Regions from separate parts of the uncultured Spongiibacter sp. genome, predicted to be linked through region 1. Evidence: riboswitches for the same ligand, from Rfam matches in the RefSeq annotation. Region 1 holds a riboswitch; each other region holds the start of a gene.

What was found. A riboswitch is a leader RNA that binds a small molecule or an ion and turns the genes downstream of it on or off. The one in region 1 is predicted to bind cobalamin.
Region 2: it holds a riboswitch for cobalamin, as region 1 does, so the genes downstream of both, ABNS66_RS05335 (TonB-dependent receptor) here and ABNS66_RS11075 (cobaltochelatase subunit CobN) in region 1, are expected to answer to the same signal.
Region 3: it holds a riboswitch for cobalamin, as region 1 does, so the genes downstream of both, ABNS66_RS04815 (TonB-dependent receptor) here and ABNS66_RS11075 (cobaltochelatase subunit CobN) in region 1, are expected to answer to the same signal.

The regions. Positions count from the first base shown of each region.
Region 1 is NZ_CAXGPO010000024.1:2,192-12,984, reverse strand. It holds gene ABNS66_RS11095 (phytanoyl-CoA dioxygenase family protein) at 1-517, opposite strand, end outside; gene ABNS66_RS11090 (AraC family transcriptional regulator) at 619-1,647, opposite strand; gene ABNS66_RS11085 (SRPBCC family protein) at 1,697-2,842, opposite strand; gene ABNS66_RS11080 (TetR/AcrR family transcriptional regulator) at 2,975-3,574, shown strand; cobalamin riboswitch at 3,671-3,898, shown strand; gene ABNS66_RS11075 (cobaltochelatase subunit CobN) at 4,083-8,528, shown strand; gene ABNS66_RS11070 (MotA/TolQ/ExbB proton channel family protein) at 8,551-8,994, shown strand; gene ABNS66_RS11065 (DUF2149 domain-containing protein) at 8,999-9,304, shown strand; gene ABNS66_RS11060 (hypothetical protein) at 9,321-9,599, opposite strand; gene mltF (membrane-bound lytic murein transglycosylase MltF) at 9,759-10,793, opposite strand, start outside.
Region 2 is NZ_CAXGPO010000007.1:25,733-36,525, reverse strand. It holds gene ABNS66_RS05340 (PepSY-associated TM helix domain-containing protein) at 1-296, opposite strand, end outside; gene ABNS66_RS05335 (TonB-dependent receptor) at 308-2,413, opposite strand; cobalamin riboswitch at 2,523-2,679, opposite strand; gene ABNS66_RS05330 (hypothetical protein) at 2,710-3,249, opposite strand; gene ABNS66_RS05325 (transporter) at 3,336-4,379, opposite strand; gene ABNS66_RS05320 (ATP-binding protein) at 4,522-5,781, shown strand; gene ABNS66_RS05315 (response regulator transcription factor) at 5,793-6,332, shown strand; gene ABNS66_RS05310 (choice-of-anchor I family protein) at 6,404-9,346, opposite strand; gene ABNS66_RS05305 (argininosuccinate synthase) at 9,470-10,690, opposite strand.
Region 3 is NZ_CAXGPO010000006.1:48,959-59,751, forward strand. It holds gene bluB (5,6-dimethylbenzimidazole synthase) at 1-503, opposite strand, end outside; gene ABNS66_RS04795 (ABC transporter ATP-binding protein) at 493-1,290, opposite strand; gene ABNS66_RS04800 (iron ABC transporter permease) at 1,290-2,279, opposite strand; gene ABNS66_RS04805 (cobalamin-binding protein) at 2,266-3,144, opposite strand; gene cobO (cob(I)yrinic acid a,c-diamide adenosyltransferase) at 3,144-3,746, opposite strand; gene ABNS66_RS04815 (TonB-dependent receptor) at 3,782-5,656, opposite strand; cobalamin riboswitch at 5,747-5,899, opposite strand; gene ABNS66_RS04820 (PEGA domain-containing protein) at 6,007-7,470, opposite strand; gene ABNS66_RS04825 (AraC family transcriptional regulator) at 7,724-8,737, opposite strand; gene ABNS66_RS04830 (fatty acid desaturase) at 8,883-9,767, shown strand; gene ABNS66_RS04835 (2-dehydropantoate 2-reductase) at 9,820-10,734, opposite strand.

The DNA.
Region 1 (10,793 bases):
CGGTGCCGCCATTTTCTGTCGTGAAGTCATCTATCGCCCACACAGTCGCGGCGCCTAGTGCCTGCCGTGGGCGCGGCAGAGCGTAAAAAGCATCGTCGGTGTGTATGGCCTGCTGGCTCTCTCCCGGCAAAATGTTGATGACTTGTAACTGTGACAAGAGATAGCCCGGCTGAAAGAGGCTGTCGAGTAACGCCAGAATAAGTGGATGCTCGACTAACGGGTTACAAACGAAAGTCTTCGCAATAACGGAATACAGTCGCTGGGTCAGCGCTCCCTCAAAGTCATTGCGGCCCGTGCTGTCCAGGAGGGGAGACACCTCTTGTCGAATTTCATGCAGTTGTTCAGCAGAAAGGACGTTGGGGATAATAACGTAGCCATCTCGCTGAACTGCGGCCAACTGCTTATCCAGCATGTGTCGATCTACTTTGCTCAATGCATCGGAGGCCGATTTTTTGTACTTACGAGCGGTCTCAGAAGACACATAGCTGTCAAAGTTTTTTTGCTTGGATGTCGTCATCGCCTTTTCCTCTGAATCGATATTTGTTGGCCCTTAGGTAAGCCTTCGATGCAGTGTAGGCGGCAGTCGCTGCGGGAAGAATGTTTAGGCGTTGCAAGAATTTAGCATTTCGTCGCATTTTGCTGCGCGATCTTTCTATAGTCGGCGGGGCTGATTCCCATCCAGCTTTTGAAAGAGCGGCTGAATGATCCGGTTTCTGTGTAGCCGAGCTGTTCGGCAATTGCTTCGATAGAGGCATCGCTATTTACCAGCTGATACAGCGCTTTGTCGCGGCGCACTTTAGCGAGGATGGTCGAGTAGCTCGTGCCTCTGGCTTTGAGGTGGCGGGCCAGGGTGTGTTTCGACACACCCAGTATCCCCGCTATTGCAATCACGTCTGCGTCATTGTTCCCCAGGCGGTGAGAGATTTCTGCGTACACCCGCCGGGTGAGGTCATCATCGTCAGACCAGTACAGGAAATGCTCCATAAATCGCTTGCTGTAGTCATCCGCATTCAGCGATGGGCGCACCGCAAAGGCCAGCGCCGCCGCTTGAAATTGCAAGCGTGTCGAGGCCGCACCAAAGCTCGGTACGGCGCCATAAAGATAGGCAAACTCGCGGTCGAAGGGCATTGCGTCAAACTGGAAGTGCAGCGAGCGGATGGGCAATTGTTGCCCCGCCAGCCAGCTGGGAATCTTCACCAGTGCCATCATTATGGTTTGTTGAAACATAGGACTGGTCGTACGACCGTTAATGCGCCTGAGCTCGATACAGTGCTGGCTGCGTAACTGCGACAAGTCCAACAGAGTTTGCTCGGCATCGAGAAACAGGCTGTAAAAGCGATTGTAGTTTTCCAGGGCGCTGTACAGGTCTGGACTGTGCACCAGCAGATGGCTCAGGGTATTCAGGCTTCCTCGCGGCACGGGTCGCGGCAGGAAGCCCAGCATTTCGTCATCTAATTGCTCGGCCAGACAGCGGTGCAAGCTGCGATATTCGTTGATGCTGACTCTTTTCTTACTCAGCAGGTCGGATACCAAGCCCTTCAGTGAGGAATTTGCCAGCTCCTGTGGCGGCAGGTGTTCGACCATCTGCGCGATAAACTCGCGGGGAATGGTCGGCATGTGCAAATAGCTACGAGCGCGTGTATTCATATCACCTCGGAAACAGAGGCTGCGTTCTTATCGCAACCCTGTGTTATCGCTATTCTGGCGAGAGTCGATCACTGATTTGCTGGTTGAATACCGCCAGTGCCCCTTCAAACCGGCCGAAGTTTAGCGCTTCGTTTGCGCCTGAACGCAGCCCCTGTTGTATGCTCTCGCCAATTTCAAAATCCTCGCTGAGCGTTTTCACGGTTATCGCATGATTTTTCGCCCAGTGCGCCAGGTCTTTGTCCGTTTCGACGCGGTTTGCCGGCACCAGTGTACACAGCCGCATGCGCGTAGACGACGCGCTGAGTGGCTCAAAGTGCACCCATCCAATATGGTCAGACTGCACCAGGAGCTGGGTGGTTGGGAACAAGGTGTAGACCACCTGAGCATGGTCGCGCAGCTGCCAGTCAGCTTCAGCTTGCGTGCGCAAATCGGCCATTGAGCGTTTGGCAAGTATGGAGCGCAGGTGCGGCCCGCTGCTTTCGTAGCTCGATAAGTTGTCAAAGAAGTAAGGCGCGATGGTGTTTCGGTGGGCCACGCGGAAGTGATAGGCCTCTATGCCGCCCTCCACCAACAACTTCCAATTCACCTCACGGGTTTGCTCCTCTACGTGGAGAAGCTGCAGCGACTCGCCGCCAAACCATGAAAAGTCCGGGGCATAGTCCTGCAAAAAGGCGGGGATATCCGGCGCTTCTTCGCCGGCCGGATTTACCCACAGCCAACCACCAAACTCGCTGCAACCAAGTCGTTTTAAGCCGTGCTGAGCGCGGTCCAGATCGGGGAAGCCCAGCTTTTGATGGGGTACACCAATAAGCTCGCCGCGGTTGTCCCAGGTCCAGGCGTGGTAGGGGCAGGTGAAGCGGTGTTTGCAGCCAGATTGTTCATCTACCAATCGCGTGCCCCGGTGGCGGCAAACATTTAAAAAAACATGCACGTGGCCATCGGCATCGCGGGTGATCAGCAGAGGTAAGCCGGCCAGTGTGCGGCGCAGAAAAGCGCCGGGTTCTTTCAGCTCGCTGCTGTGCACCAGAGGCTGGGGTAGTCGCCGGAAAATGGCGGCCTGTTCCCGCTCGAAAATCGACGCCGAATAGTAGTGCTCAACAGGGTTATGGCTAACGCTGTCGTCAAGAAAGGCGGACTTTTCTTCATTGAGTTTCAGCAACTCGTTAATGCGGTGGATTTCAGTTGTGTGTTTCACGCTGCGACCCCTTGCGATTTACGCGGCTTACCATGTGGTAAGTGAAACCATACTTACCACATGGTAAGCTGTCAAGCGGCAATAGAGTGTGGCAAACAGCCCGTTTGAAAAAAACAGTAGGAGCGCATGGCGATGAGTGAGGCAGCGGATACGCGACAGCAATTTTTGTCGGTGGCAACACGTCTGTTTGCCGAGCGCGGTTTCTATGGCACCAGCATTGCGGCCATTGCCGACGAGTTGCCCTATACAAAGCAGGCCCTGCTTCACCACTTTGGCAGCAAGGAAAAGCTATACGGCGAAGTGCTGAAAGGAATTTCTGACCAGTTGATGGCAGAACTAGAGGCAGCGGGCGATGCCACAAGCGGCGAGGGTAGCAGTGCCTTGGAAGACACGCTGATACGCTTTTACCGCCTGCTGGAAGGGCAGACCTACAAAACGCAGCTGCTAATGCGCGAACTCCTGGACAATAAACACCGCGCAACCTCTGCCAATGTTTGGTACCTGCGGCCATTTTTGGAGTCGCTTATCGCGTTGGCCAAGCAGGCCTCGCCTTCCACCTTTTCGTCCGATGCCCAGGCCTTAATTTCCGTGTATCAGCTGCTGGGAGCGATGAATTACTTTCTGGTTTCCGAGCCGACATTGAGCCAGATGTTTGGTGAGGAAATGTATCGCGAACTGCGCAGCGGCTACGAGGAAAAACTCAGAGTATTGATCTCGCAAGCCATTGGCTGACCCACACAAATTTCGCGCGATTAAATATCGCCTGGCGTCTGCTACCCGGTACTTAGTGCCCGCGCCTTTGTCTTGACCGAGTTAATTAAGTCGGTATGATCGCTCCCTGTTCCAGGTGCCCAATTGTTGTTTTACTTGGGTTAAACGGGAAACAGGTGCGCATACTGTGCTGATTCTGGCCATGCATGCTAGCCCTGTGCTGCCCCCGCAACGGTAATCAGAAGTAGTTTGGCACGGCCACTGTCTCACGACGGGAAGGCGTCAAACATTTGGAGAGATCCACTTCTGTAAGCCCGGAGACCGGCCTGAACACAGTGCGTAGTTGCGGTGGGCGACGTAGCAGGGTCAGTTTTCCCTTCTAAATTCCTCCCTTTTCGACAACCGCGTTTTATCAATCACATGCGGGTGGGCATGCGAGCGCAATAGCTGGTTATGCCAGTTGTCGAGACGTCCACTTGCACGCGGTATCACGGCCTTACTTTGGCTGCCGTACAGGAAGGGACTTCGGGTGAATCAGCATTTTAACAAATGGCACTGGACTAAGGCGTTACTGGTATTCCTCCTCGCACTGACAGCGAGTATGTTGTGCTCGGCGGCGCAGGCTAGCCTGGTGATCGTCTCCGACCGCTCTTCCTCGGTGCTGGTGGCGGGTGCTCACCGCTATCTTGATAAGAAGCCGCAGGCGGATATAGCGATTCGCACTGTTAGCCAAGTAGAGCGCCTGAACGACGCAGATTTACAACAGCTGCTGCTGAGTCATCATTCCTTACTTCTCGCCGGGGTGTTCGGCGAATCCGTCGAACGCCTGCTGGCAATGGCGTATCCGCGCGGTCAACGCCGCTTTGTATTGCACAGTGACAACCGGCTTATGGCGCTGCAGCGTGATGCCAATGGGCAGCCGTTTTCCAGCGCCGTTAGTCAGCAGTTTGTGGGCAGCGAGGGCTTAGCGCTGGATGCTGATTCACTGGCGGCCAGTCAGCAAAAATTTCCTGAGTACAGCGCGTGGTTGCAGGCACGGGCGTATTGGATTCACCGCTCGGCGGTGAATGCCGAGTCATTGATTGCGCTGCTGAATGACGGTGAGGCCGCAACACTGCGCGAACAGGCGCCGCTGCGTTTGGCCTTACACAGCAAACAAGGGGAGCGTTGGCTGATGAGTGACGAGCTGGATAAATCACTGTCTGCCGATAAACCCATTGTTTGGGTGCTCGACCACAACACCGGCGATCTCAACGGGGAATGGGCGTTGCATCGCGCCATTTGCGCAAACCCGCAGTGGCAGTGCGTCTCGTTATTGGCGGCATGGGGTGAGCCCAGCGTCGACGCTGTAGATACCATCGCAACGCTAATGGCTGGCAAGCGCGCGGCGACGCCCTCGGTCATTATTTCTCTGCAGGACTTTGTCGTCGGCGGCGGTGAAGGTCGCCAAGCGGTTCTCGATGCACTGCAAGCGCTTAATCTGCCTGTGTTGAAAGGCCTGCGGGTGCTGGACTGGGGCTATAGTGACTGGCAGCTTTCCGCTCAGGGTTTGCCCGCAGATTCGGTGCACTACCGGTTGGCCATGCCTGAACTACAGGGCATTGGACAGGCGCAAATTCTCTCGCTGGCGTCAGACTCCGGTATCGACCCGGCCACCGGTGCCAAGCTGCGTCGCAGCGAAGTGGTGGGCGCTGAGTTGGCCCGGCAACTGCGGCGGGTAGAGCGTTGGTTGGCGCTGCAAAACAAGCGCAACGTCGATAAACGGATCGCCATTGTCTACTACAACCATCCTCCCGGTCGCCACAATATCGGCGCAGATAATCTCAATGTGCCCGACAGTTTGCTGGAGATGCTGAAGGCATTGCAGTCTGCGGGCTATCACACCGGAAAGCTTCCAGAGAGTACCGAGGCCTTGCTGAGTTTGCTGCAGGAACGGGGGGTGAATTTACCCGAAGACCGTCAGGCATTGGCGGAGATGTCTGGCAAGGTCGCCAGCCTGAGTGCAGACGACTATCGGAAGTGGTTTGCCACGCTGCCCAAGGTTGTGCAGCAAGAAATGGTGGCTGGCCCGCTGGGAGAGTTACACCAGCGCATGGTGAGTCAGCTTGAGAGGCTCAGCGCACTTCAGGATTTTCGCCTGCGCCAGAAACGTTTAACGCTACTCACCGAGAGTATGCACAATACCGTCACGAATCTTCACCACGCCCTCGATGGTGTGCGTCAAAAAAGCCGCAATCGGGCGCTGGATTTATTGGAGCAGCTAGAGCGCGAATACCAGACGCAAATTGATGCCGTGGCCAGTGGTGGCCAGGCGTCATGGCAGGCCACCGAGGCGCGGGTGGCGGCGCTGGTTGCGCTGGGCATTGAAGGCATTCGCGGCTGGGGCGATGCCCCCGGCAAGGTAATGGTCTGGGACGAGCGTTTGCTGGTGCCCGGCGTTCGCTTTGGCAATGTCTTCGTCGGCCCGCAGCCACCGCGGGGCTGGGAACTGAACGAAGAGCTGTTGCACGCCAATTTGAGTTTTCCGCCGCCGCATCAGTACCTGGCGTTCTATCGCTACTTGCAGGATGACTTTGGCGCCGATGCGCTGGTGCATGTGGGTCGTCATTCCACCTACGAGTTTTTGCCGCGTAGGGGTGTGGGCCTGGGGGAAGACGACTACCCGAGCATTATCGCGGGTGATTTGCCGGGGGTGTATCCCTACATCGTCGATGGTGTTGGCGAGGGGATTCAAGCCAAACGCCGTGGCCTGGCGGTGATGGTGGATCACTTAACACCGCCTCTGGCAGTCACGGAGCTTTACGATGAGCTATTGGAAGTGCGGCAGTTAGTGGAGAGCGCAGAGGCCGCGAGTGACCCGTTCACCCGCAGCGGCGCACTGGCGCAGCTCAGGGCGAAAATCGATGAATATGGCCTGCGCGATGAGCTGGAAGCGTCTATGGACGAAGAGCTAAAAGTGCGAGGTATCGGTTTTGAAGAGATTGATGAAGAGCTCTTTCTCCACGAAGTCGGCCACTACCTGACCCATGTTCAGGAAGACTTTATGCCGCTGGGCCTGCATGTATTGGGTCGCGACTGGAGCACGGCCGGTGTTGATACCATGTTGGCTTCGATGGCGGACAGCGGCGCGACTGAGGCTGAAAAAACGACGTGGCGGCGAGACCTGACGCGTTCTCCCCAAGCCGAGATGACCGCGCTACTCAATGGCTTGAATGGGCGCTTTGTTGCGCCGGGTAAAGGCAACGACCCGATTCGAACCCCCGAGGCCTTGCCCACGGGACGTAACTTTCACGCCCTGGACGGCAGTCTTATTCCCAGCAAGCTCGGCTATCAGGTTGGACGCCAGCTGGCTGATCAGGTGCTTCGCGGCGAGCAAGGCGACGAGGTTCTGCTGCGTGAAAACGCCCAGCGCGTTGCCGCCAAATTCGGCGAAGCGGGCCCCGCTAATAAACAGGGCGTGATTCTTTGGGCCTCGGATGCGGTGCGGGACGAAGGGGCGATGGTGGCCTTTGGCCTAAAGCTGCTGGGTATGCGGCCGGTGTGGAACAGTCGCGGCATTGTAAAAGGGCTGGAGCGCATCGAGCTTGGCGAGGATCAGCCCCGGCGTATGGACGTGTTGTTTACCGCCTCTGGGCTGTTTCGCGATTTATACGGGCGACACATGAACTTGCTTGATCGCGCCGTGTTAATGGCGGTGGATGCCAGCCGCGACATCATCGCAGAGCGATACCCGAATTTACGGCCCGCCCTCAATGCCGCGCTGGCGCTGATCGAAGATACCGCAGCCGGTGGTCGCGAGCCGCTGGAGAAAAACCAAGTGGCGACTAACTGGGTGGTAGAGGCGCGCGCGATGCTCGCCGCGCAGCCGGGGATGGGTGCCAGTGAAGTGGGGCGGCAAGCCAGCCTGCGCGTCTTTGGTATTGCGCCGGGCGGTTACGGCGCAGGTATTAACCGACTGGTTGAGCGTTCAGGTGCCTGGCAAGACCGGAAGGAGCTGGGTGAGGTCTACCTCAAGCGCATGGGGCATGCCTTCGGCGTGGGTTTGCAGGGCGACGCGGCGCAGCAGGTGTTTCGCGACCAGCTGGCGGGTGTATCCAAAACCTTTCTCGGGCGCGCCAGTAACCTCTATGGTTTGATCGACAATAACGACGCCTTCGACTACCTCGGCGGTTTTAATTTGGCCGTGGAAACCGTCACCGGTCGACAGCCGGAAAGCGCCGTAATCAATCATGCCCGCAGCGATGCGCTGCGTATGGACAGCTTACAGAAAACGCTCGCCACCGAGTTGCGCGGTCGTTTCTTCAATCCACAGTGGATCAAACCCCTAATGGAAGAGGGCTACGCCGGTGCACGCACCATGGGCAGTGAATTCGTCGAGTACCTCTGGGGCTGGGAAGTCACCAGCCCGGAGTTAATCAGCGACGCGGTGTGGAGCGAACTAAAAGACGTTTACATCGACGACAGCCGCGACCTTGGGCTGGATACCTTCCTGAGCGAAGGTGATAAGCGCTATGTACAAACCAATATTTTGGCGGTGATGTTGGTGGCCATCGACAAAGGGTTTTGGCAGGCCGGTGAGCAAACCACCGCCCAGCTCGCCCAGCAGTTTGCCAGCAATATTATTGAGCACGGCAACCCTGGCAGCGGCCACACCCATGCTAATCACCCAATGTATGAGCTAGTAAAAGCCCAGCTCAGCGCCGAGCGCGCAGCGGAGCTTGAGGCCGTGTTGGCGCGCAGCCGCACGGTCGCCGAGCAACCGGCTGCTCAGCCCAGCACCATTCGTGAAGTGCAAGTGGCGCCGAGTGAGCTAGCGCCGGACCAGCATGCCGAGGAGTTGTCGGCAGCGAAGGGTGACGGTGAGCAGGCTGAGTCGGCGCGCAGTGGCATGTCGCCAACATGGTATTGGCTGCTGGCAATGGTCGTCGTGTTATTTGGTGTGGGTATTCGCCGCGGTTTGCGCGCTAATGCGTAACCGTTAGAAAAGGAAAGTCGCTATGTTTTCGAGTTTATCGCTGGATGCTTTACATACGTTATCTGGCCTGCTGTTAGAGCCTGTGGTGTGGGCACTGTTGCTTATGTTGGCTGTGGCCGTGTTTGAGTGTGGCCTGGCGCTGGGTGAGCGCTTTGGCGGCATTGCCCGCATGAGCCGCGCCGGGCTACTGGCAACGGGGCGGCGGCGCATTGAGAGGGCAGATTTTGTCACGCGACTCTCGCCCATGCTCGGCCTCATGGGCACACTGATTCCATTGGGGCCAGGGCTGGCCGCGTTGGGTGAGGGCGACTTGCAGGTGCTTACCACGGCGATGATCACGGCCTTTGATACGACGGTCATTGGCTTGTTGGCGGGCATGATCGGATTTGTACTTGGCCGCTTGCGCCGCCGCTGGTACGACCGAGCGCTGCTGGCACTAACGCCGTCGACAGACGCAGGGGAATAGCACAATGGATGATTGGCGGCGCAGTCACTTCTTTGAGCACGATGACGACCCACTGGGGCCCATGGCGAACCTGGTGGACATTATTCTGGTATTTGCCTGCGGTTTGATCGCCGCACTCGTGGCCTATAGCCCCGAGCTACAGCAGCACTTTGACAGCACACGCCAGCAACGGGATTTATCGCTGGGTGAAGAGCTGCCGCAGGCGCCGGACAGTATCCAGTCAAAGCTGCAAGACGGCAGCGGCTACGAATCTCTGGGCACTGTATATCGCGACCCGGAAACCGGGAAATTGATTCTGATCGGCGAGTGAAGCGGACTGCAACGGCCTATTTGTTGCCCCAGATTTTGGCCACCGCGCTATCTGAGCCTAAGGCGCCGACAAGCAGCGAAACAAAGCCGATACAGAAAAATACGACGACGGGAACCAGCGCGCCAAGCTGGTCACTGTTGAGTGCCGCTGCAGCGGAACCCAGCGATAACAATACAAACAATGACCCCACGATATTTAAAATCACCCGATGAGAGGGCTTATAGTTAGCTGGCTCCTCAGTCGTTTCAAAAACTTTAAGAATTGGCCAGAAAATTTTCTGCAATATTGATTTCACGCGTGCCCGCCTCAAACCCAAGGATACCCCTATGCTAGCAAATAAAGGCGGACTAAACGTGAACGCAGGCGTGAATTGGCACTGACCTACCGCCACCATCCTGCAAGGCCGCTATAGAACGTGTCGCGCTATTGCTGCGAGACGCTGTGGCTTCGCATCCTACTCATCATACCCTTTAATAATGTCTTCGTAGTTCCTTATCCGCTGTACATAGCGCACCGGCTCCAAGCCCCGTGCATAGCCATATTTCAGGTCTTTGTAATAGCGCTTATCCGACAGCAACGGCAGTACCTCTCTCATATCTGACCATCGCGCGGGGTCCTTGCCTAATTTGCGAGCCAGGGTTTGCGCATCATGCATATGAGCACGACCGATATTGTAAGCTGCCAATGCCATATACGTGCGATCTGGCTCTGGGATAGTGTCGTCAAAGCGCTCTCGCATCTTGTGCAGGTATAGCGCGCCAGCGGGAATGGCCTCTTTAGGGTTCAGGCGATCTTTAACACCCAACGACTTTGCGGTGTTTTGCGTCAGCATCATAATGCCACGCACCCCGGTGGGGCTTTTGGCTTGAGCGTCCCAATGAGATTCTTGATAGGCTTGCGCGGCGATAAGGGTTTCGTCGAGGTTGTGTTGTTTGGCGGCATTCGCAAAGATCGACTCATACTTGGGCAGGCGATCTTCAATGCGTTTGACTAGCGTGCGTATATCGACAAAGTCGAACTTTTCTATATAGCTGTAGTAACGGTCGTGGACTAACTGGGCAGTGGCCTTGCCGGTGTTGCTGTTCAGCCAGGTGTTCACTGCAGATTTGAGAGACGAGCTGCCTTTGGGCATCATCCAAGCCTGTGACTTGGCTTGGCTCACATCGAGCATTACAACCAGCTCCGGCATAAAACGGCGGTTCACATCGACGATATTGGAATCGGCAACCGTACAGTCAATTTTGCTGTCCCACACTTTTTGTAATAAGGCTTCGGTGCCTGTTTGGGTATTACTTTTCCAGCTCAATTGAGGGTTACTAAGCTTTAGGGATTGCAAAGTCTCTTCGTAGCTGCTGCCAGCAACCACTTCCAGCGAGACCTTATGAAGTTGATCTAGCGACTTCGCCACGTTCCCGCCGCGACGGCATACCAGTTGTTCGGTAACACTCTCTATCTGCTTGGAAAACAGGAACTGGGCTTCCCGTTGATC
Region 2 (10,793 bases), on a different contig from region 1:
TCAGCGTAATACCGCTCTGTTCGGCCATCACTGAAACCAACAGCATAGGCAGCGCGATCGCCAATGGCGCGCAGACTTAGCTGAGTAACGCCCGCCTCGCTCAACAACTGCCGCGGGGAAACGGCAACGGCAGAGGCCCGCAGCGGCGGCAAGCCCGCCAGTCGCTCCTCCTCGCTCAAGCCAGGATAGGGCACATACATCAGCACAATGCCGCTGATAAACCACATGGCAAACAGCACGCACATAGCCACACCCAGCCAGCGATGCCCCAGATATAAATACCGTTTTAGTTTCATCGCGGCGCGCCTCAGAAGCGATAATTCACACTGAGGTCAGCAGCCCGTCCATCTGCCAGGATCCACTGATCACCATAGGGTGCCAACACATAGTCGCGGGTGTCCGACAGGTTTTTACCGCGCAAACTTATTTGCAGGGCATCACTAACCTGCCAGTGAAGGGCCGCGTCGACAACGCGGTAGGACAGCAATACCGAGGTGTTACTGTCATTGGCATAGCGCTCACCCACATAGCGCAGGCCCGCACCCAGCTGCCAGTGAGGATGCCACTGCCAACGCAGCCACAGGTTGGCGGTTTTCTCGGCGACATTGCGCGGGGTGTTCCCGGAGAGATCATCGCCACCTTTCACGAACTCCTCGTAACGCGCCCGCGCCAATGCCAGATTAAAATCCAGGCTGACCGACTCGCTTACCTGTGTATACACCTCCCACTCGATACCTCGGGAAGATTGCTCACCAATTTGCCGCTGCACACCGCCGGGGTCAGCGCTCAACAGGTCGCGTTTGACGATATCGTATACCGCTAAACTGGTTTGCAAACGCCCCTGCCAGTACTGCTGTTTTACGCCAAGCTCTACTTGCTCACCCTTGGCCAGCTCTACGTCATCGTTCACCGATGTCAGTACCGATCCAATGGGGTCGAGTGCACGGCTGTATTGCGCATAGACAGAGGTTTCCTCTGACGGCTGGTAAACCACACCAACACGCCAACTGCCACCACTGGGCGACGAGGTACTGCGCGACGCGCTCTGGCCGTTGCTGCGCGCAACGTCGTTGCGCTCGATCTCAAGTCGGTCGTAGCGCAAGCCCAACACGGCACTCCACTGTGGCGTGATTTGCAGATGATCGTCGAGAAACAAGGCGACTTGCTGTGTCTCACTGCTGAAGTCATCGCTGGTGGCACTCTGCACACCGTCGCGCCAACGGCCCGGCGCAGGCTGCTCCAGGTCGACGCTACTGCTGCCTTGGTAAGGGGAGTTGTTGCGGTGGCTGAAGTCGATATCGTTCACTTCCAGACCGATGTTGAATCGGTTGTCACGCTCCAGTAGGGGTCGCGCTAAGGTGACATCCGCGCGATAGCCCAACTGCTCCTGGTCGTGCAGTATTTCCAGATAGAAACTCCGATCCACCTCACCAGAGGCCGAGTTGTAGGCGTAACTCTCAACATTGCGCCAGTGGCGATCGGCACGCATGTAGTAGAGTTCACTGCGCAGTACCGCCGCCTCGCTGATCTGCCAAGTGGCAGAGAGCCGCGGCCACAAATCCTGGTAAGACACGATGGCATCACTAACATTGTAATTATTGCGACGTGTCGACGGATGCACCCGACCATCGACCAGTGGTGTTCCCCAGTAGGGCGCGGCATCAGTGTCGGCAATATCGACGGCAAGCTGCCACGACAACTGCGCCGTCTGCTGAAACAAGACACCAACTGCCAGCGCCTGCCGATGCTCATCGGCGCGGTCCACGTAACCATCGCTGCGGTGATCCACCGCATCAATGCGGTAGGCGAGCTGGTCGGATACCGCATCCCCCAGGCCCAGCGCAAAACGTCGCAAACCAAAACTGCCTGCACTGATATCAAGCTCATTCGGCGCCTTCTCGAAGGACGGCTTTTTCGGCACGTAATTCACCGTGGCGCCAATGGCGCCCACACCATTGATCACCGAACCAGGGCCACGCAGCACCTCAATGCGCGCCATTGTCCAAGTGTCGGCAGGAAAGCTGACCGTGCCACTGCCCACATACAAGCGCTTGCCATCATAGGTGCTAACCACCGAACTGTGCCCGGCAAACCCGCGAACGGACGTGGCACTGCCGCCATTTCCCGGCGAGGCATTGGCGGCGAAGCCCGCCGCCCGCGTTAGCGCAGACAAGCCCGAGAAGTCGCCCTTTTCAGCAATGTCTTCTCCGGTGATGACCGCCACGCTGGCGGGAATTTCCATAACGGTTAAGCCCAGCCGAGACCCGGCCCGGTGTTGCTCATACAACGATAAGCCCGCCGACGTGTCGGCTTCGGCGGTCACCGCCATTTCTTCAAGTTGAAGATGCTCCGCAAAATTTGGCGCGCACCACACCAGCCCGCTGCACAGCAGCAAACATCGCGTATTGTTCATTGTGAAACCTCAAACGTAAGTTAAAAAACGCATGAGGGAGGGGACGAGGGAATTCGACAGCGAGCCGCAAGGGCCAGAAGAAGTCCAACGCATGAAGCCCTCCGCTTCATTGCTGTTAACGTCTAAAGGCCGGTATCGGGCTCTCATCGAAATGATCACCGTTGCGGGGGCAGCGTTGGATTCACCTTGGCGGTTTACCAAACTTCCCGTTTAACCTGCCAGACCGATTGCTCGTGTCGACAGGCACCTTCAGAACGCGGGGGAGCATACCACAGCTCGCCCGCTGTACAAGTTTGTCAGGCCAATAAGGCAAGAATCAGAAATAGCGCTGTGCCGGACAAGCTCAGCTGTATGGTGCGTGTTTTCAGCCCTTTTGAGGCCAAGCCCAAATACAAACCACTGAGCATAATCACGACCAGCGCCATCGAGAACGCAATTTCAAACTGCTTATACAACGTGGGGCCGTGCCCCTTGTGCAGCTCGATTAAAGCGGCAATCAAATCGGGCTTGGCAGCGACAATATGCAGGCCATCGTCGCGTTGCAACAACTGGTAGAACTGACGGTTGGTCGGACGAGTATCCAGGTTTTCGCCGCGGTGCTTCAAATATTGGAAGTTGCTGTTAAGGCCCTGCTCTTGGAGTAAGTCGCGCACCTGCTGCTCCAGGTCGGGGCTTTGGGTATCGATCTTTACCGGCACAACGGCTACGGTCTCTTTTTCGACACTGCCCTTTACACCCAACAGGTAGAGCCCACCTGAGAGCGCCATGATCACCACCATCGGCGCAAAGAACGCGGCTAAATACAGGTGGATATTGATAACTAGCTTTCTGGACATTACTGCACTCCCTTACAACCAAAAATGGCATGCCAGAATAGCATGCCATTGATGTTGGAGTTTGACGCAGCTCTATGACAGGCGCATTAAAATGCGTATTGCCAGCCCGCGGTTAGCGTCGAGTCCAGTTCCATTTGCGGACCGTCCAAGTGCTGGTAAACCGGCTCGCCATATTCCAGCGCCAGCCGGTGCCCCTTCGCAGCCCCTTTCAGGAACAGGTAATTGAGGCCCAATGAGAGCTCGCTGCGCTCGCCGCCCTGCGCATCGGGGTCCGCCGTTGGCACCATCATCGGATTCAGATCGTCTCGCGCACCTTCGATATTTCCCCAGGCGCTGTGAGTTACGCGCAACGAAGCGCTCAACGCCGGAGAGAAGCTGTGCGCCAACCACGCACTTACTTGGGCGCGATTGCCAAGACGGTAGTCGTTGTCGTTGTAGTCACTGCGAATGGTCAACGCCAGCTGGGCGCCCCAGCTTAGTGACGCATCCTGACCGCTGTAGGTCACACCCGGCAGCAGGTCGACGCTGCCACTACCCAGTTGCATGCGGTAGGGCAACTTGGCATTTTTCATTGCTGGCGTGTCATCGCGCTCGTCAATGCTACCAGTTGGCAAGCTTAGGCCGAGGTTGGCGTGCACTCGATGGGCATTATCGGCAGAGGTATACAGTGTGACCAGCGCCGAGGCCTTCACGTCGCCCCAACCACTGCTCTCTGTCGTAAAGCGGCCACCCATGCGCGTTTGGTGATCCATTTCGTTACTCAGGTAGGGCAGCATAAACATCAGCGTAACGTCATCGCTGGGTGCATACATGGCACCAAACATATGCATTTCCATATCCATGCTTAGCGGCGCAACCATATAGGGGCCGGGGTTCATCATCGTGCCGGTAATCTCTCGGGCAGAGAGCGAGTCACCACCGTCGAGATTGCCTTCCATCTCCATCGCCATATAGCGGTAGGAGAACATCCACTCACCCGCCTTGTGAGTGTGGTCACCCATTACCCCAATGGGGCCGTGGGCGGCCGCGCCCATCGACGCCACCTGCACAATGTCGTCGTGCGCAAATACAGGGGTTGAGCTTAAAACCGCAGCCGACAGTAGCGCCGTGCAAAGAGTAGAGCGGGACATAGAAATTGCCTGTTGTTATGACTAAGCCTAAAGTTGGCTACATGGTAGCAAAATCGCCGCCACCCTCTCTGCGACAAAATGTCGCAGTCATTCGCCTACATGGCGACAAGCGCTATACTCGCCTCTTTATCTGGAGCGGCCTGTGAATTCAGACATCGCCAATATGCGCCGACTCTGCGCGATTCGTAGCGTTGTTATCGCCGGGCAGTTCGGTGCCTTGCAGTTCGCCAAATACCAGCTTGGCTGGCTCCTCCCCTACGTAACACTCGAGCTGCTGCTTGGCGTCATCGCTATTTTTGCCGCCTTTTGCTGGTGGCGCAGCTATCAGCGCTGGCCCGTTACCGACTTAGAATTTTTCGTTCAGCTGTGCATTGATGTCGCCGGCTTTACCGCCGTTCTGTACCTCTCCGGTGGCAGTAGCAACCCATTTATCTCTTACCTGCTGGTGCCCCTGTGCATCTCGGCGACAACACTGCCGCTGCGCTACACCTGGGGCCTGGTGATCGTATCGCTGCTGGCATATGGGCTACTGCTGTTTTACTTCATCCCGCTGGCGCCCCTTTCGCCCCACGCCCAGCATATGCACAACGCCCCGGCCATCAATATGCATATGGTCGGCATGTGGATGAACTTCGTGGTCAGCGCCCTGCTTATTAGCTACTTCGTATCCGCCATGGCGTCCAGCCTACGCCAAAAAGAAAACGAGCTCGCCCAGGTGCGTGAACGCCAGCTACAAGACGAACAACTGCTCGCCGTCGCCACACTCGCGGCCGGTACAGCGCACGAACTCGGCACGCCGCTAGCCACAATTAAGGTAATTAGCGAAGACTTGCTGGACGAAATAGACGACAACTATGCCGACGATGTGGAGGCACTTAGCGAGCAAGTCGACCACTGCAAACAGATTCTCGATAAGTTGGTGAGCACCGCTCGCGACCTGAGTACCCAGCAAGCAGAAGCCACAGCAGTGGTTAGCTATATCGACGGTGTTATCGACCGCTGGCAGCTTATGCGACCCGCTTGCGCTGTCGCCGTGTCCATTGCCGACGACTGCAAGAGCCTGTCCATCAACTTAGACGGCACCGTCTCGCAGAGCATTCTCAACCTGCTAAACAATGCCGCCGACGCCAGCCCCGACGATGTTGCGCTGGCGGTTCATCGCGACGATATTCATTTATACATAACGATTTGTGACCGCGGTCCGGGCCTGCCCGGCGCGGAGGGGCGTATTCACCGCGCCTATGTCAGCACCAAAGGAAAGGGCCTCGGGCTGGGCCTATTGCTCAGCCACGCCACGGCCGAACGCTACGGCGGCCAGCTACAGTGGCAGCGCCGCGCGGAAGGCGGCAGTCGCCTGGAGCTAAGCCTGCCGCTGGCCGCGATTACTCAGCGAAGCTATTGAGGGGATACGCCATGACCGCTAAACGCTTTTTAGTCATTGATGATGACGACGCCTTTTGCACCGCCTTGCAACGTTCGCTAACGCGCAAGGGCTATGAGGTAAAGCTGGCGAATAATCTCGATGAGGCCCGCGAATGCTGTCAGCAGTACGTTCCGAATTATGCGGTGGTGGACCTGAAAATTGACCAGGAGTCGGGTCTGAACATTATTCCCTATTTGCGCAACCGCTTCCCCGACATACGCATGCTGATGCTGACCGGCTATTCCAGCATCGCGACCGCCGTGGATGCCATAAAACTGGGTGCAGATAATTATTTGCAGAAGCCCGCTGGCACCGCCGCGATTCTCGCCGCGCTGGAGGAGAGCTCAAAGCCTGAGCCGGGGCAAGCCCTTCCCCCCAGTAACGCACCGTCGCTGGAGCGCATGACCTGGGAGCATATTCAACAGGCTCTGAAGGATAACGATGGCAATATTTCTGCCACGGCACGGCAGCTGGGAATGCACCGGCGCACCTTGCAGCGAAAACTACAGAAGCGGCCGGTTAAGTCTTAAAAGCGGCTATATAAGTCAGCAACCCCGGGCAACACCCGGGGCAGAGATGCAAGGCCCCGCAGGGCCCAGAATTAATCGCTAACGCTGTTTCCGGCATCGAGTTCGAAGATGCGTACATTGCCGCTCACCTCGTTGCCGACAACAATGTAACCCACGCCCTCTTTCAGGAAGCCGGTCAGCCCTTCTGGACCCACATCGCCCGTTTCGTTTTGCAGGTCAGCCGCAAAATTGCGATTGTTCACATACTGCACAAACTGCACGCCGTAGGGCGAGGTCACGTCGTACACCGCAATGCCGCCGGTGCGTTCCAAACCAATAAAGGCATAGACACGCCCCAGGCTGGCGATCAGCGTCAAGCCTTCAGGCTCGGCGCCTTTGTCGTCGCTGCGGGTGTCGCGGTCGTTGGCATTGTTGCCCAGCAAAGCGTGGGTCACGCGCAGCAAATCCGCGCCGGAGTCGAAGACTAAGTTGCCCTCTTCATCCCAGATCGCAAAGGACCGCGCACCAAAGGCACTGATTTCTTCAATGTCGTTGTCAGCATCGGTGTTGCCCGCCTCGCTGCTCACCTTCAAGCGACCAAGTTGGTTGTCGTCAGCGGCTGCATTGGCACTGGGGTTTGCCGGGTCGATATCCGGGCCACTCACACCATCGAGGTCACTGGCGCGCAGCTCCTCGGAAAAACCGCTGTAATCGCGGGCATCACCTTCGTTGGCGGTAACAAAGAAATTCTTACCTGCAAACTGATAGGCCGCGATCGCATCCGGCTGGTACATACCCACCACGCCCGGCCACAGCCCAAAATTAATGCTGCCGTCGTCGTTAACATCCAGCTCATTGCCCTTCACACCAAAGTCTTTGGTGCCCAGCGCGAAAATCTCGCTGACGGATTTGCTGTCGAAATCGATCACCGCTACGGCATTGTTTTCCTGCAAGCTGACGAAGGCTTTGCTGTTGTTCAGCGCTACGCCTATGTACTCCGGCTCCAAATCCTGGGCGACGCTGGCACCCGGCCCGAACACCCGCACACCGGCGGGCAATTCGCTGGCGCGCGCACCGCCCGCATTAAATTCGCTGAAACCTATCTGTGTGACTTCCGCGGCATCAACACCGTCAGTCAGGTCAATGAGGGTTACGCTGCCTTCGGGGTCGATGCTGTAGTCATCATTGGGCTCGCCTTCATTGGCAACCAGCAAGCGCTGCGCCAGCAGGTCAAAGGTCAGCATATCCGGCCCGGCACCCACCTCGAACGTGGCCGCCAGGGTAAGGTCTTCAAGGTTGTATAGCGCGGCAATACCGTTTTGCTGACGGTCGCTGTTTTCAATAGCAACGGCAACGTGTTGTGTGCCCACAGCCACGCTATTGATTGCACCGAGGGTCACACCGCTATCGGTGGCCGCCGCCGCAATATCGAGTTGCCCCAACAGCGTAGGCTGCAGGGGCGTTTCAATATCTAACACTTCGACAATGCCAAGCTGGGCATTGACCACAAACAGCTGGTCATTGGTGGTATCCACGGCAACAATCTCTGCCGCGCCAGTATCGGGTTGGGCATCGGCACGTTGATAGCTGGCCGACTCGGCATAATCCAGGCTTGGGCGATAGGGCGGCGTGCTGCTGATAATGAAGCTACCCAGCGGCAGAATGCTGATACGGCTGCGCGCGCCGGCACTGCTTTGGTCATACACGCCATAGCGGTTATCCGACACCACGGCAACAAACGCCGAGCTGAGCAGTGCCAGGCCTTCAATATTTTCGCCGAGCGCATCAATACCCGCCGGCAGCGGCATGCTCAGGCTATCAAAACCCAATTGCTTCACGACAAAGGGCGCGTCGCTAACCAGGAACTGCTCTTCCAGACTGGGCGAGGTACTCTCCTGGTCCCACTGACTGCCAAGAATACTGGTCGCATTGGCGAGGTTGATTCGGTAGTACTTACTCACGTCGCGAGCCTGCTCAACCACCACCAGGCTGTCCACATCCACGGCGGCCGCTTCGGTTACGCGCACCTCGCTTTGGCTGACAAACTCACCGTTGTCCAGCGCGCCTTTACCATCGTGTTTGGTCGCAAACTGTGAGGGCGTATCCAGGCGATACAGGTATTCACTATCAACACTGGCAATGCTGCCGTCGTCATTCAACGCCAGTTTAACGATACGCACCACGCGCGAATCGGCTACCGCCGCCACGCTGGGGTTAGCCAGCGGCGCTTCCATCACAAAGTATAAGAACTCGTTGTCTGGCGTCACGGCCAAGGCTGAAATCCCGCGGTCGACTTGGCGACGAGCAAGAATACCGGGCAGGAAGCCTTCACTCACGGTGTACCCGGCAGCAACGTAGTCGACGCCACGCCCCTGAGGAACTTCGCGGCGCACAATGCGGCCGTCACTTTCCAACAACACCAGGCTGGGGCCGTATTCATCGGCCACCCAGAAGCGGCCATTATTCAGGCGCACCAGCGCCTCGGGATCGAAGCCATTGGCACTGGTGCCCAGCTCATTACCGTTGGGGTCGTAACCCACTTCGCCTGAGCCTTCATTGGGCAGGCCGTTTACATCCGAACCGTTTTGCGTGGAAATACGAATGGTCTCAAGCTTTTCAATGCTGAGCTTGGTGCCCACACCGCTGAGTTTCCACTTTTGAATTTGCGGCGCAAACTGTGGCAGAGCGAAAACCGTACCCGCATTTCCACCACACAAATTCGCTACACCGATAATTGCCTGGCTCTCTGAGCAGTCAAAAGTCGGACCGCGATCGCTTAAGGTGTAGAAAAAATTATTCCCCTCATCGGTCGAGCGAAATGCGCTACTGCCAATAGACAGGCTGAGATCCAAGCTGGCGCCACCTTGGAATTGCACGCTGCCGAGTGACTCCTCAACAAAAAACTGTCGCGAATTGAGTTCATAGGACAAGCTGCGGCTGCTGGAGCTACTGTCGCCACTACAGGCAGCCAGGCCGAGTGCGGCAGCGGCAAGCACCGATAGAGTTTTTGCAAAAGCCTTGGTGGATCCCATCATCAATACGCCTTAAATCAGAGGAAGGCGCCGCAGCGCCATTTATTCATTACTATTGTTGTTAAGTCACTGCCACGCACAGCAAAAGGGGGCCTGCGCAGCCCCCTTACTCATCCTCGCCCTGCCTTACAGTTGCGAGCGGCCTTTGTTCGCCGCGATGCGCAAGCGCAGTGCATTGAGCTTGATAAAGCCTTCGGCGTCTTTTTGATCATAGGCGCCGGCATCATCTTCAAAGGTGGCAATCGCTTCGTCGAACAAGGAGTTGTCTGACTTGCGACCTACTACGACCACATTGCCTTTGTAGAGTTTCAGACGCACGGTGCCATTCACAAAGCCCTGCGACTCATCAATGGCCGTTTGCAGCATCCGGCGCTCGGGGCTAAACCAGTAACCGTTGTATACCAGCTTGGCGTAGCGCGGCATCAGCTCATCTTTCAGGTGGGCCGCTTCGCGGTCCAGCGTGATTGATTCGATAGCGCGGTGGGCCTTGAGCATGATCGTGCCACCCGGTGTTTCGTAACAGCCGCGCGACTTCATACCCACGTAGCGGTTTTCAACCAAGTCCAGACGACCAATACCGTTGGCGCCGCCAAGCTTGTTCAAGGTCTCAAGCATGGTCGCGGGGCTCAGTGCTTCGCCGTTCAGCGTAACCGGGTCGCCGTTTTGGTAGCCGATCTCGATATAGGTTGGCTTGTCGGGCGCCGCCTCTGGGCTAACACTCCAGCGCCACATGTCTTCTTCAGGCTCCCAGTAAGGGTCTTCCAGCTTGCCGCCTTCATAGGAGATATGCAGCAGGTTGGCGTCCATAGAATAGGGCGACTTCTTCTTTTTGCTGGAGAAATCCACCGGGATATTGTGGGTCTCGCAATAGGCCATCAGCGTTTCGCGAGAGGTCAGATCCCACTCGCGCCAGGGAGCAATCACCTGAATCCCCGGCTTCAGTGAGTACGCGCCCAGCTCGAAGCGCACCTGGTCATTCCCCTTACCTGTGGCACCGTGCGAAATGGCATCGGCGCCGGTTTCATTAGCGATCTCGATCAGGCGCTTGGCGATCAGCGGGCGGGCAATGGAGGTGCCCAGCAGGTACTCGCCTTCATAAATGGCATTGGCGCGGAACATCGGAAACACGAAGTCGCGCACGTATTCTTCGCGCAGATCATCGATGTAGATTTCTTTCACACCCAGCGCCTCAGCCTTGGCGCGGGCTGGCTCAACCTCTTCGCCCTGACCGATGTCAGCAGTAAAAGTCACCACTTCGCAGTCATAGGTTTCCTGAAGCCATCTAACAATGACCGAGGTGTCCAGGCCGCCAGAATAGGCCAGTACCACCTTGTTGATATCCGACATAACACACTCCGAAAAACGCCTGCAGGCACCTGGGCCGCAGGGTGGGAAAAAGGCCGCCATTTTAACGCTCTTTGGCCGCTGGTGCCATGCCGCAAGCCCGCTG
Region 3 (10,793 bases), on a different contig from region 1:
GGCATTTTTAGCAGTGCCTTCAAGGGTTCTGGCTCAAATAGCGATACCCAGCCCATCCCTAAGTTTTCGGCGCGTGCAGCCAGCCAAAGGTTTTGTATGGCGCAGGCGGCGGACGCCAGGTCCATTTCCGGCAGGGTGCGGCGGCCGAACAGGTAGCGCTCTCGCTGGTCGCACAGCGCCACCACAATGAGTTCGGCGCACTCGCGTATACCTTCTACCTTTAGCTGTAAAAACTCACTACCGCGTTCTTCCAGTGCCTCGGCTGAGGCAGTGATCTCCTGCTGCACCAAGTCATAGAGTTGTTCCCGGAGCCGGGGCTTGCGGATGCGGATAAATCGCCAGGGTTGCATGTAGCCGACGCTGGGCGCTTGGTGTGCGGCGCTTAGCAGGCGTGTCAGTGTGGTGTCGTCAATCTCGCCACCGGTGAAGTGACGCATATCCCGCCGCGCGGCAATCACGCGATAGATGGCGTCGATATCGTCGCGGCTAAAGTCAGTTTTCATTGCCGGTATGTCGCTGAGTGCGGGGAATAAAAACGCGCTGGCCTTGGTCTTCGAGTACGGTAAGTGGTTGCCGATACAGTTTTTCCAGGGCGGGGGCTTGCAGCATGATCGAGGCGTCTCCCCAGCAGGCATTGCCGTCGGGGTAGAGCAGAAGTAGCTGATCGCAGTACCGCGCTGCCAGGTTGATGTCGTGCAGGCAAAGCAGAACGGCATTTCCCTGTGCGGCCTGTTCGCGCATCATCGACATAACGGCGACTTGGTGGTGAAGGTCCAAGTGATTACCGGGCTCGTCGGCCAGCCAAATATCCGCTTGCTGAGTCATGGCGGTGGCAATGGCCAGGCGCTGTTTTTCGCCGCCGGAAAGGCTGCTCACCAGGCGCTGCTCCATGCCACTTAACTCCATTCGCGCAAGTGCGGCGCGAGCGATCTCAAGGTCCTCGGCAGACTCCATATCCCAGGCGCTTAAGAAGGGGTGGCGGCCGATCATCACCGATTCCATCACCGTTGCCGGGAAGCTGTCCGAGCGCTCCTGAAAGACAACAGCCATTTGCTGGGCGATTTGCCGCCGGCGCAGCCGTTGAATGGCCGAACCTGCGAGATATACCGTACCTTTACGAGGTTTGCGCAGTCCGGCCAGGGTATGGAGTAGGGTGGTTTTACCCGCGCCGTTGGGGCCGAGAACGCCCCAAACTTCGCCGCGCTGAATCGCAAAGTTAAGCTCGCTGCCATCGCTGCGACCCGGCACATCAATGCAAAGCTGGGCGGCTTGTAACAAGACCTCGCTCACTATCGGCTCCGGTATAACAGTAGCAAGAAGGTGGGAACGCCGAGCAGGGCGGTGATAACGCCAACGGGCAATTGCTCCGGTGCGATGATGGTTCTGGCCAGCGTATCTGCCAAGGTGAGCAGTGCACCGCCTGCCAAGGCGCAGGCGGGGAGAATCAGCCGCTGGTCATTCCCCAATATCAGCCGCAGCATATGTGGCACGACCAAGCCAACAAAGCCGATGCTGCCGGCGGTGGTGACCGCCAAAGCGGTGAGTAGGCTGGCGGCAATATAAATACTCCACTCCATGGGCTTAACGGCAACGCCCAGCGCGGCTGCTTGCAGCGGGCCGCGCGCCATTGCATTGAGGCTGCGCCCGAGTGGCAGCAGAAGCAGAGACAGAGCGAGTAGAGTCGTCAGTGCTGGCCACGGGCTGCGAGCATAGGCGAGATCCCCCATCAGCCAGAACAGCATGCCGGGCAGGCTTTCGGTGGGGGCAATGGCAAGCATAAAGGTGACCACGGCTCCCCATCCCGCCGCAATAACCACACCGGTAAGCAGTAAGCGTGTGGGTGTCCAGCTGCCGGTGCCGTGGGCTAAGCCGAATACCGTGATCGCCGATACAATGGCGCCGATGAAAGCCGAGCCTGAAACCGCCGCACTGCCCAGACCAAGCAGCATGGCGCTCAGGGCGCCCACCGCCGCGCCACCGGAAAGGCCGAGCACATAGGGGTCCGCCAGCGGGTTGCGCAGCAGCACTTGCATAAGTGCGCCCGCCACGGCCAGTAGCCCGCCGGTGGCAAAGGCGGCGAGGCTGCGCGGTAATCGCAGGTCGAATATCAGGGTGTGGTGTAGGGGTTCTCCCTCTCCTTGCAGCACCGCCCACAGCTCCGCGGTGCTAATGGCGACACTCCCAGTGCTTACACTAAGCGCAACGGCCAACAGCGCGCCGAGGCTGAGCAGGGCGAGTGCGGGTAGCAGGCGCGGGGTGTGATAGCTAGCGGCGGCCACGTGCGGTGTCCAGGTGCTGGCACAGCATACGGGTGCCGCTGAGGAGTCTTGGTGTTGGCCGTTGCAGGGTAGAGGGCGGAATAAAGAACAGATTATCTCTCTGCACGGCCAGCAGGCCTGAGTAGGGGCGCCAGTCGTCCAGCCAGCTGCGATTTTCTTCTCCCATGCCGCCGGCGATAATGGCTTCGGGGTTGGCGGCTAATACGGCCTCGTGGTCGATGCGAGCAGCCAAGCGCGGCAGGTTGCCAAAGACGTTTATGCCGCCGCACAGGCGTGTCGCTTCGCTAATTAGGTGTTGGTCGTTAACCGTCATTAAGGGGTTAACCCAAATTTGCTGAAAAACGCGAACGCTCTCAGCGTTCTGGTACTGCTTGCGTAAGGCGGATATGCCTTGGTCAAAATGCTCGGCGGCGGCATTTGCTGCGGGCTCGCTGCCGGCCAGCTCGCCAAAACGGCGCAGGGTGCGACTAACATCGTCAAAGCCGCGCAGCTCGCTGTAATACACCTTAAGCCCCAGTGCTTCGAGTTGCGCCAGTTGCTCTGTCGGGTTGCCACTGTGCCAGCCGATTAGCAGATCTGGTGTTAAGCTGAGAATCGCTTCAAGATCAAAACGGTTGTAGCTTCCTACTCTCGGCAGGGCTTTCGCTTCATCAGGGTGGTCACTAAAGCTGACGGCGGCGATTAATTTATCGCCCGCGCCTGCGGCATAGAGCAGCTCCGTCGCACCGGGTGACAGGGCGATAATGCGCGCAGCCGGAGCATCCAGGCAAACCTTTACGTTGCGGTCATCGTCAACGCAGCGCTCACTGCCGGCGTTTGCTATGTGCGCGAGCAGTAGGCTGAGTACGACAAGTAGGCGGCGCATCAATACTCCACGCCTTTTCTCGCCTTAATGCCCGCGCGAAAGGCGTGTTTTTTATCATCGATCATCGATACGGTGTCGGCCAGTTCTTTGAGGGCTGGCGGCGCACCACGGCCAGTAATAATCACGCTCTGCTCCCGAGGGCGGTTGCGCAGCGCTTCGTAGACTTCTTCGGCGTCGATGTATCCGTACTTCAGTATGTAGGTCAGTTCGTCGAGCAGCACCAAGTGTAATGAGGCATCGCTCAACAGTGTTTTCGTTTGCTGCCAGGCTTGCTGAGCGGCTTCGCGATCGCGTTCCCGGCTTTGTGTTTCCCAGGTAAAACCGGAGCCCATCACAATGAAAGGCACCTCGGGACAACGCTGTTGCAAGAAATTTCTCTCACCGCAATCCCAGGTCCCCTTAATGAACTGCACCACCGCGGCCTTGTAGCCGTGACCAATACAGCGAATCACCGTGCCAAAGCCCGAGCTGGATTTCCCCTTGCCCGGCCCGCTTAAGACGATAAGCACGCCGCGCTCTTCGGTCGCTTTCGCGACCTTGGCGTCGATCAGTGCCTTCTTCTTCTGCATGCGCTGTTGGTGGCGCTTCTCTTCTTCATTCATTGTGACGGAGCTCCATCGCAGTCTACGCGTTCGCCTTAGGGGGCGTAGGTGACGCTTAGCAGGGCTTCACGCCCAATTGACTCATAGTTGCCGAGGCTGAAGTGTCTGGCGCTAACGTAGTCTTTGTCAAACAGGTTCTTTACCAGCAGTTGCAACTTGAGGCTGTCATTGATCTGGTAAGAAACACCGGCATCGACCAGGCCGTAGCCCGGCAATTCGTCGGTATTGCTGGTGTTTTCGTAGCGGTCACTGGTCAAGCGAACACTGGCATTGACTCCCCATTGCTGCCATTGGCGGTCAACATCGATGTTCACCTGACTATCGGCGCGGCGGCGCAACTCCTTGCCTGAATTTTTATCTTCAGTATCCAAGAGCGTTGCATTGGCTTCGATATGCCACTGTCTTACTACGGTTGCTAAGCTTAGCTCCAGGCCCTCGATGCGCGCTGATTCAATTTGGTCCGGCCCGAAGGTGGCTGGGTTGTATTGAATGAGCTTATCCACGTCATTGATGAAATAGTTAACGCTCCACTGCCCCCAGGCGTGTTTGCCGCGCAACTCCAGCTCCCGGTTTTTAGAGCTTTCAGGCTCGAGGTTGGGGTTGCCGTAGCCGGGGTAGTAGAGGTCGTTAAAAGTGGGGGCGTTGAAGCCCTCGCCGTAGGCGGCGATCAATTTCATGCCCATGGGTAAGTCCAATCCGGCGGCGGCGTTGCGGGTGTCGCTGGAGCCAAATTGTTCATTACTGTCGTGACGCCAGCCCAATGCGTAGTCGATGCGGCCATAGTCGGCCTGCCATTGCGCAAAGCCTGCATTGTTCTCGCGTTCGTCTTTGCCGTAGCTCAGCGTGCTATCGACCTCGTCATTAATATGCTCGCCACCCAGGGTGAGTACGTGGTGTTTACCGAGCTGCCAGTCATTCTGGGCAGTGAATTGCTTGCGAGTGGTTTCGAATACATCGCCGCGAAGATTCGCGGCAACCAACGCGGGGTCGCGATAGCGATAGCGCGTTTGGCTTTCATCGGTAGATTGGCCCGCGGTAAGCTTCAGTGCCCAGTTGTCGCTTAGCTGAAATTCACCGCGCAAACCCGCGACGGTAACCGTGCTGTCTGTGTAGGGCTCGCAGGCAAAGTTATTGGGAAACGGTGCGTAGCAGTTGGTGTCGTATTCGCTCTCGCTATCGCTGTGCTGGTACAGCGCGTGAACTTTGGCGCGTGCGTTAAAGCGATGTGACACGCTGAAATTGATAGCCTGCTGCTCAAAACCGTCGTCATCGCCGTGGCGCAGTGCCTTGCTTGTGGTGTTGTCGACGCCGTCGGTCTCCTCGTACAAGCCGCTTAGGCTGAACTGAGTGTCGGCGTTTCCGCCGTTTACGGCAGCAACCGTTTTAACAGTACCCTCGGTGCCCGCGCTAAGTTGTACAAAGGGTTTCACGCCATCGGTGTCGTGGTACTTCTTGGTGATGATGTTAATGACACCGCCAATCGCCTCGGAACCATACAAGGCTGAGCGAGGCCCGCGAACAATTTCTACGCGCTCGATCAGCTCCGGGGGCAAGTTAGTGAGCGAGGGACTGCCCAGTGTTGCTGAGCCTACCCGCACGCCGTCAACCAACAGCAGCGTATGATTACTTTGGTTGCCGCGAACAAACAAGCTGGTGGCGGCGCCGCGGCCACCATTGCGCACGAAGCTGATGCCAGCGGCGCGAGACAGCAATTCTTGCAGGTCGAGCGGTGCGATACGCTCGATATCGGCGCGCTCGAATACCGTGACTGGCGCCAGTACTTCGGCAATGCTTTGCTCAGTGCGCGTGGCGGTAACGACGGTGGTTTCTATTTCGCCGGCGCTGGTAATCAGCGGGCTGGATAAGGCTGCAAGCAGAGCAGTGTTCACAGCAAGTGGACGGTTTTTCATGACTTACCTCAAAGCTAAAAATAGGAAGCAATGAGGGAGGGATAGTGGTGATATACAAGTATATGACCGCTGATGAAGCCCTCCGCTACATCGGGTGATAACTGATTAGGCCGGTTCCGGGCTCTCACCAAAGGTGATTACCGTTGCGGGGGCAGCGTCGGTCTTGTCGAGTGGTCGACTCACCGAACTTCCCGTTTAACCCTCAAACTAATGTCTTTGGGCACCTAACACAGGCGGCGCAACTCTATTCGGGCGAGAAGGCGTTGTCAAATATTCAGCGCCAACGCTCGACTGCGGGCGCCAGGTTCGCAAGCTGGCGGGCTGGCTTGCCAGCCCTGCTTCCGTTGGTATTAATGGAGGTACTTGTCTAGGTCGATCAGTGACTTAGCATTTTCCTTTACCAGTATATCGATAATAAATTCCCGCTCAGGCGTGATGACTTTCATCTTGTGTTTTCCAGAAGGCATATTGGGTAATTTGGTTGGCGGCGTGCGAGAGATGCCGTTTATTTCCAGCTGAATATCGTTGCGGGTCGTCACGATTACGAGCACACCAGTCGATTGCACCACTTTTCCTGCGCCTAATTGTTCCGACATATTGCCCGAGGGTTGCATGTCGAAATCATAGGCAAAGGCGTCGTCGGCTTCTATTTGGACGCTAATCGTCTTGGCACCGAAGAAGTCCTTCCGAACTTGTATGGTGTGCCGACCCTCGGTGAGCTTGCCTACGTAGGGCGTGGCTTTACTTATCTTTCCGCTGGGCTTGCCATCGATGTATACGTCGACATTGTCCATGTTTGCGGTAAGGCGAATATAGCCGCTGCCAAGCTTTTCAAGCCGACTGATCTCTTGGTGGAGCTCCGTGCCATCAAAATAGCGCAAGGGGTAACTGGCGGTGCTGTGATTAGTGGAAAAGCTAAGCGGGACAGTAATTTCCTTGAGCCAAGCATCAATCAGGTGGTGGTATTTCTTTGGCAGCTGACTGAAAAAATGCGCCTTCGAAAAGCCGAGGTGCTTGTTGGCTGTCGCCACCTCTATTACGCCGTCATCTACCGTAATTGTCATACCGTCAGGTACATTACCAGCCCGGGGTTGAACCTGAGCCTTCACGCTGCGCTGGTTTTTGAGTACCCGCTTAAACAGTGCATCCTGCTTGACGATATTAACGACCGTATCTGTGATGTTGCGCTCATTGAGCTCGCCGCCAGGTGCTAGCCTTTTTAAGACATTACTCTGATAGCGATTTAGTCTTTCGCCGTTACGGTATGTTATGCAGCTGTGCAAAGCCGACATGTCTAGGCTGCACAGTATGGCATCACCCTGTTCCGGGACGGATACTTTACCTCCGCTCTCGAGGCGCTTTGTCGTCTCCCATATGAGGCTGGGTTTGCCACTGATACGCCGGTTGCGAGTGGTTGAGGTTTCGGCGCTATGCAGCGGTGACAATAACTCGGTCAGTGCCTGGCTTTGCTCCAGGTAAAGGCGCTTCTTCTTTTTTGCGCCGGCGACGCGATGTTTGTAGTCGTCGTCAGAAAACGCCGCCCAGGATTGAATGTAGTCAATGCTCTTGATGTGCGACTCGGTGAGATTCGCCTCGCGATCTATGGTGTACGCCAGGACAATTTGCTGGGGTGTTTCGGTGCGCGTTGAAATTTCAAATTTTTCCGCCTGTACGTCCATGTGCTCAACAATAATTTTTGTTTGATGGACAAGTTCGTCGGGGTAGTACTTGTAGTACTTTGTTGCACAGCCTGAGGAAAGGATAGCCAGCAGGCATAGAGTGAAAACAGAAAGTCCCTGTCGATAACGCGTCATTTGCCATGAGTCCTGAAAAATACGAGTAAGGTCGCCGCAGGCATTGTGGCCTACCTGGCGACCAATTGTAGCGAAAATAAAGCGCTTCTGACTTGCAAGCTGCTGAATAAAAGCAGATTAAATGGGCTGCGGCGGTCGCCTTTTTGCTCCTCATGCGGCGTGTTAGCAGGTGGTTGTCGTAGAGTTTGCTTGTCGCGAATGGCGCCCACTTATGCTTTGCGGTCAGGTAAAGAGCGATGCCAGGGTAGAGAGGTTAGACCTTGTTTTGATTTTTTCGGTACTGGCCGGGAGACTGGCCGTGCCAGCGCCGAAAGGCGCGGGTGAAGCTTGCTGTATCCAGGTATCCGAGCTGGGCGGCGAGTTCTTCCAGCGTCATCAGGGAGTTTTTTAGCAGTTGCTCGGCGAGTGAACGTCGCTCGTCATCAACCAGTTGCCGGAAGCTGGTGTTCTCCTCTTCTAGGCGACGACGGAGGCTGCGCGGTGAGATCGCCAGTGCTGCCGCCGTGTCTTCCAGTGTTGCGCTTAGCCCGAGTTGACAGAGGATCTGGCGACGGACTTGTCCGGCGGTTCCGGTTTCTTGCCGACGTGCCAATTGCGTGCGGCACTGGTCTTCCAGCATTCTCACCAGGTGCGGGTCGTAAGTGGGAAGCGGTCGGTCGGCGTCTTCCGGGGCGATTAACACGGCGGTTCGCGGTGCAGCGAAATGTGGGTTCCAGGCAGCTAAGGTCTCGCTTTTCTCAAGCTCCGCGGTTTGCAATAAGTCCAGCTCCACGGCTTGCACGCTAATGCCTGACAAACCGAGTTCACGCAGTAAATTGAGCGCAGTTGCCAAATCGCGAAGTTTCAGAAATTCCCTGAGCTCGAGTGGGATGGTATCGCCGTTGAGTACAACGCCGAAATGCGTGTCGTTGTCGATCAGGCTCAGTTGGCAGTAGGCAGTGCTTAGCGGCAGATAGCGCATGGCATGTTGCACCGCGTCTCGCAGGCTGCGGCAGGTGCGAAGCGTGAAGCCCCATAAGCCGAAAGTGGCGATGTTGTAGCGCAGGCCCAGTTCAAACCCGATGGCGGGGCTGCCGCCAAGGGCATGCATCACATTCGCGATGACCTGCATTTCCTGCTCGCGGGTAATCAGGCTTTCTGTTTCGGCAAGGTCACTGCCGGAAATACCGGTGTTTAGCAGGCAGCATTGTTGGCTAACGCCGCGCTCGGCTGCAAAGTTCACCATGACCTGGGCCATGGTAATTGGGTGAAGAATATCCGCGTTCATCGCCCGGCCAGCTCCGTCTGCCGCGCCAGCCGGCACGTAATGTGTGGTGGTCTGCTATGCCCTGATGACGGCCAGAAATGCCCTTCTGGTTGAGCGACGCTGTCTGTAGTGTGCTGGCCTGTCATCAATGCTCGGAGAATAATCGGTGGAAAAGAATCATAGCACAGCTAATCGGCGGGCTATTGTGGTGGCCAAGCGCTACATGGGAGAGTTTGCCTGGCCAACGGTGCTACTCACTATGTTAGTTGTCGGTGCTTTTATTGCTAACTTGGCACTGTTCATCGCCGGTGTGGTGCCGTGGTGGCTGGCGACGCTGGTGTATGCCGCGCTCACCTACATGGCGTACACGCCTTTGCACGAAGCCACCCACGCGAATATTCATGGTGATCATGCATCGTTGAAATGGCTGAACGATGCCTGTGGGTTTGTTGTTGCCCCCATTATTATGATCCCTTACGCATCGCACACGGTGGAGCACTTTACCCATCACCGCTATACCAATCAGCAGGGTAAGGACCCGGACTATATGCTCCACAAAATGGGCGACGGGTGGTGGGCCTTTCTGGTGACGGGCCTGCGGTTTTTTTGGCTGCAAAACCGCTTCCTTTATGCGACCCGCTGGCACAAGGTGTCTGGCCGCGAGCGGTTGATTTATTTGGGTGAAATTGCGTTTTCTGTGAGCTGGCGTATCGCCTTGGTGGCGTGGGTGGCCACGCCGGCGATTGTTGCATTATTGATCGTGGGCTACTTCCTTGGTGGCTTCTTTACGGCCTACTGGTTTGCGTATCGTCCGCACCTGCCTTACCGCGACGCTGAACGCTACCGCAATACCTGCAGTATGATCATGCCGCGTTGGATGAAGCCATTTGAATGGTTCTGGCTGGGACAAAACCTGCACTCCATTCACCACCTCTTTCCCCGCGTGCCGTTTTATCGCTATCACGCTGTTCACAGGGAAATCGAGCCGATTTTGCGCGCAGAGCAAACGCCGATTATCGGTATTTTTAGCCGCGAACCTGTGGAGCCTTGATGGGCACGGTGGCAAATGCCTGGGTCTGCGGCTGGGTACAGAAGCCTGTGGCTTATTGGCCCGGAAGGGCCTTTAGTTGCTCTAGCAGCTGCCGGTTGATGGGTATGGCAATACCGTGTTGCTCTGCCACGCGACAGAGGTAGCCCGTGATGTAGTCGATCTCACTGCGGCGACCGGACTCGATGTCTTGTAACATCGATGAGCGGTTGAGGGCGGTATTTGCGACGACGTCCAAGACTTGCTCTCGCAGGCCGTCAAAGACATCGCCGAGTTGCAAATGCGGCGCCAGGCAGAGCGCCTCGTCGATGACGCCGTGCAGTTGCTGAAGCGCCTGAGGATTGTCCAACAGCTCGCCGTTGCGGCAGCGATACAGCGCCGTTAAGGGGTTGATGGCGCAGTTGATAATGAGCTTGCGCCACAGGGCTTGCTCGATGTTCGGGTCGGGGGTAACAACGAGCGGCCCGACGCTGAGTTCCCTCGCCAGGGCTTTATCATTTGAGCCGCCGCCAAGCAGCGTGCGACCGCGACCCGCGTGCACGACCTGAAAAGGAGCGGGGCGAAATGCTCCTTCCGTGGTGACGGCGTGATAGCACTGCAGGTCGGGCCGAAGTTTGAGCAATTCTTCGCGCACGCCCAGGCCATTTTGAAGCAGTACCACGCAGGCACCCGAGGCCAAGCGAGGGCTGATAGACGCGACGGCTGACGAGCTGTCTGGTGCTTTGGTGGTAAGGAGTAAACGCGCTATCGGCGGGCCGTTTTGTTCGCATGACTCTGCCGCCAGTGGCAGCAGTTCAGCACTCCCTGCCAGAGTCGCGAGAATTCCCCCTGCCATTTTAAACTGCGAAAGTCGTTCGTCGCTGCGTAGCAGCAATGTGGTTGGCAGGTCATGTTTAACGGCGTAGCTGGCCCACAGGCTGCCTATCGCGCCTGCGCCAAGTATGTGCCAATGTGAGCGGTGTGAGGTCATGGTGGCAGCTTACGTGATGGCCGCGGTGTGGAGCAACGGTGCTGTTTGCGCGCGTCAGC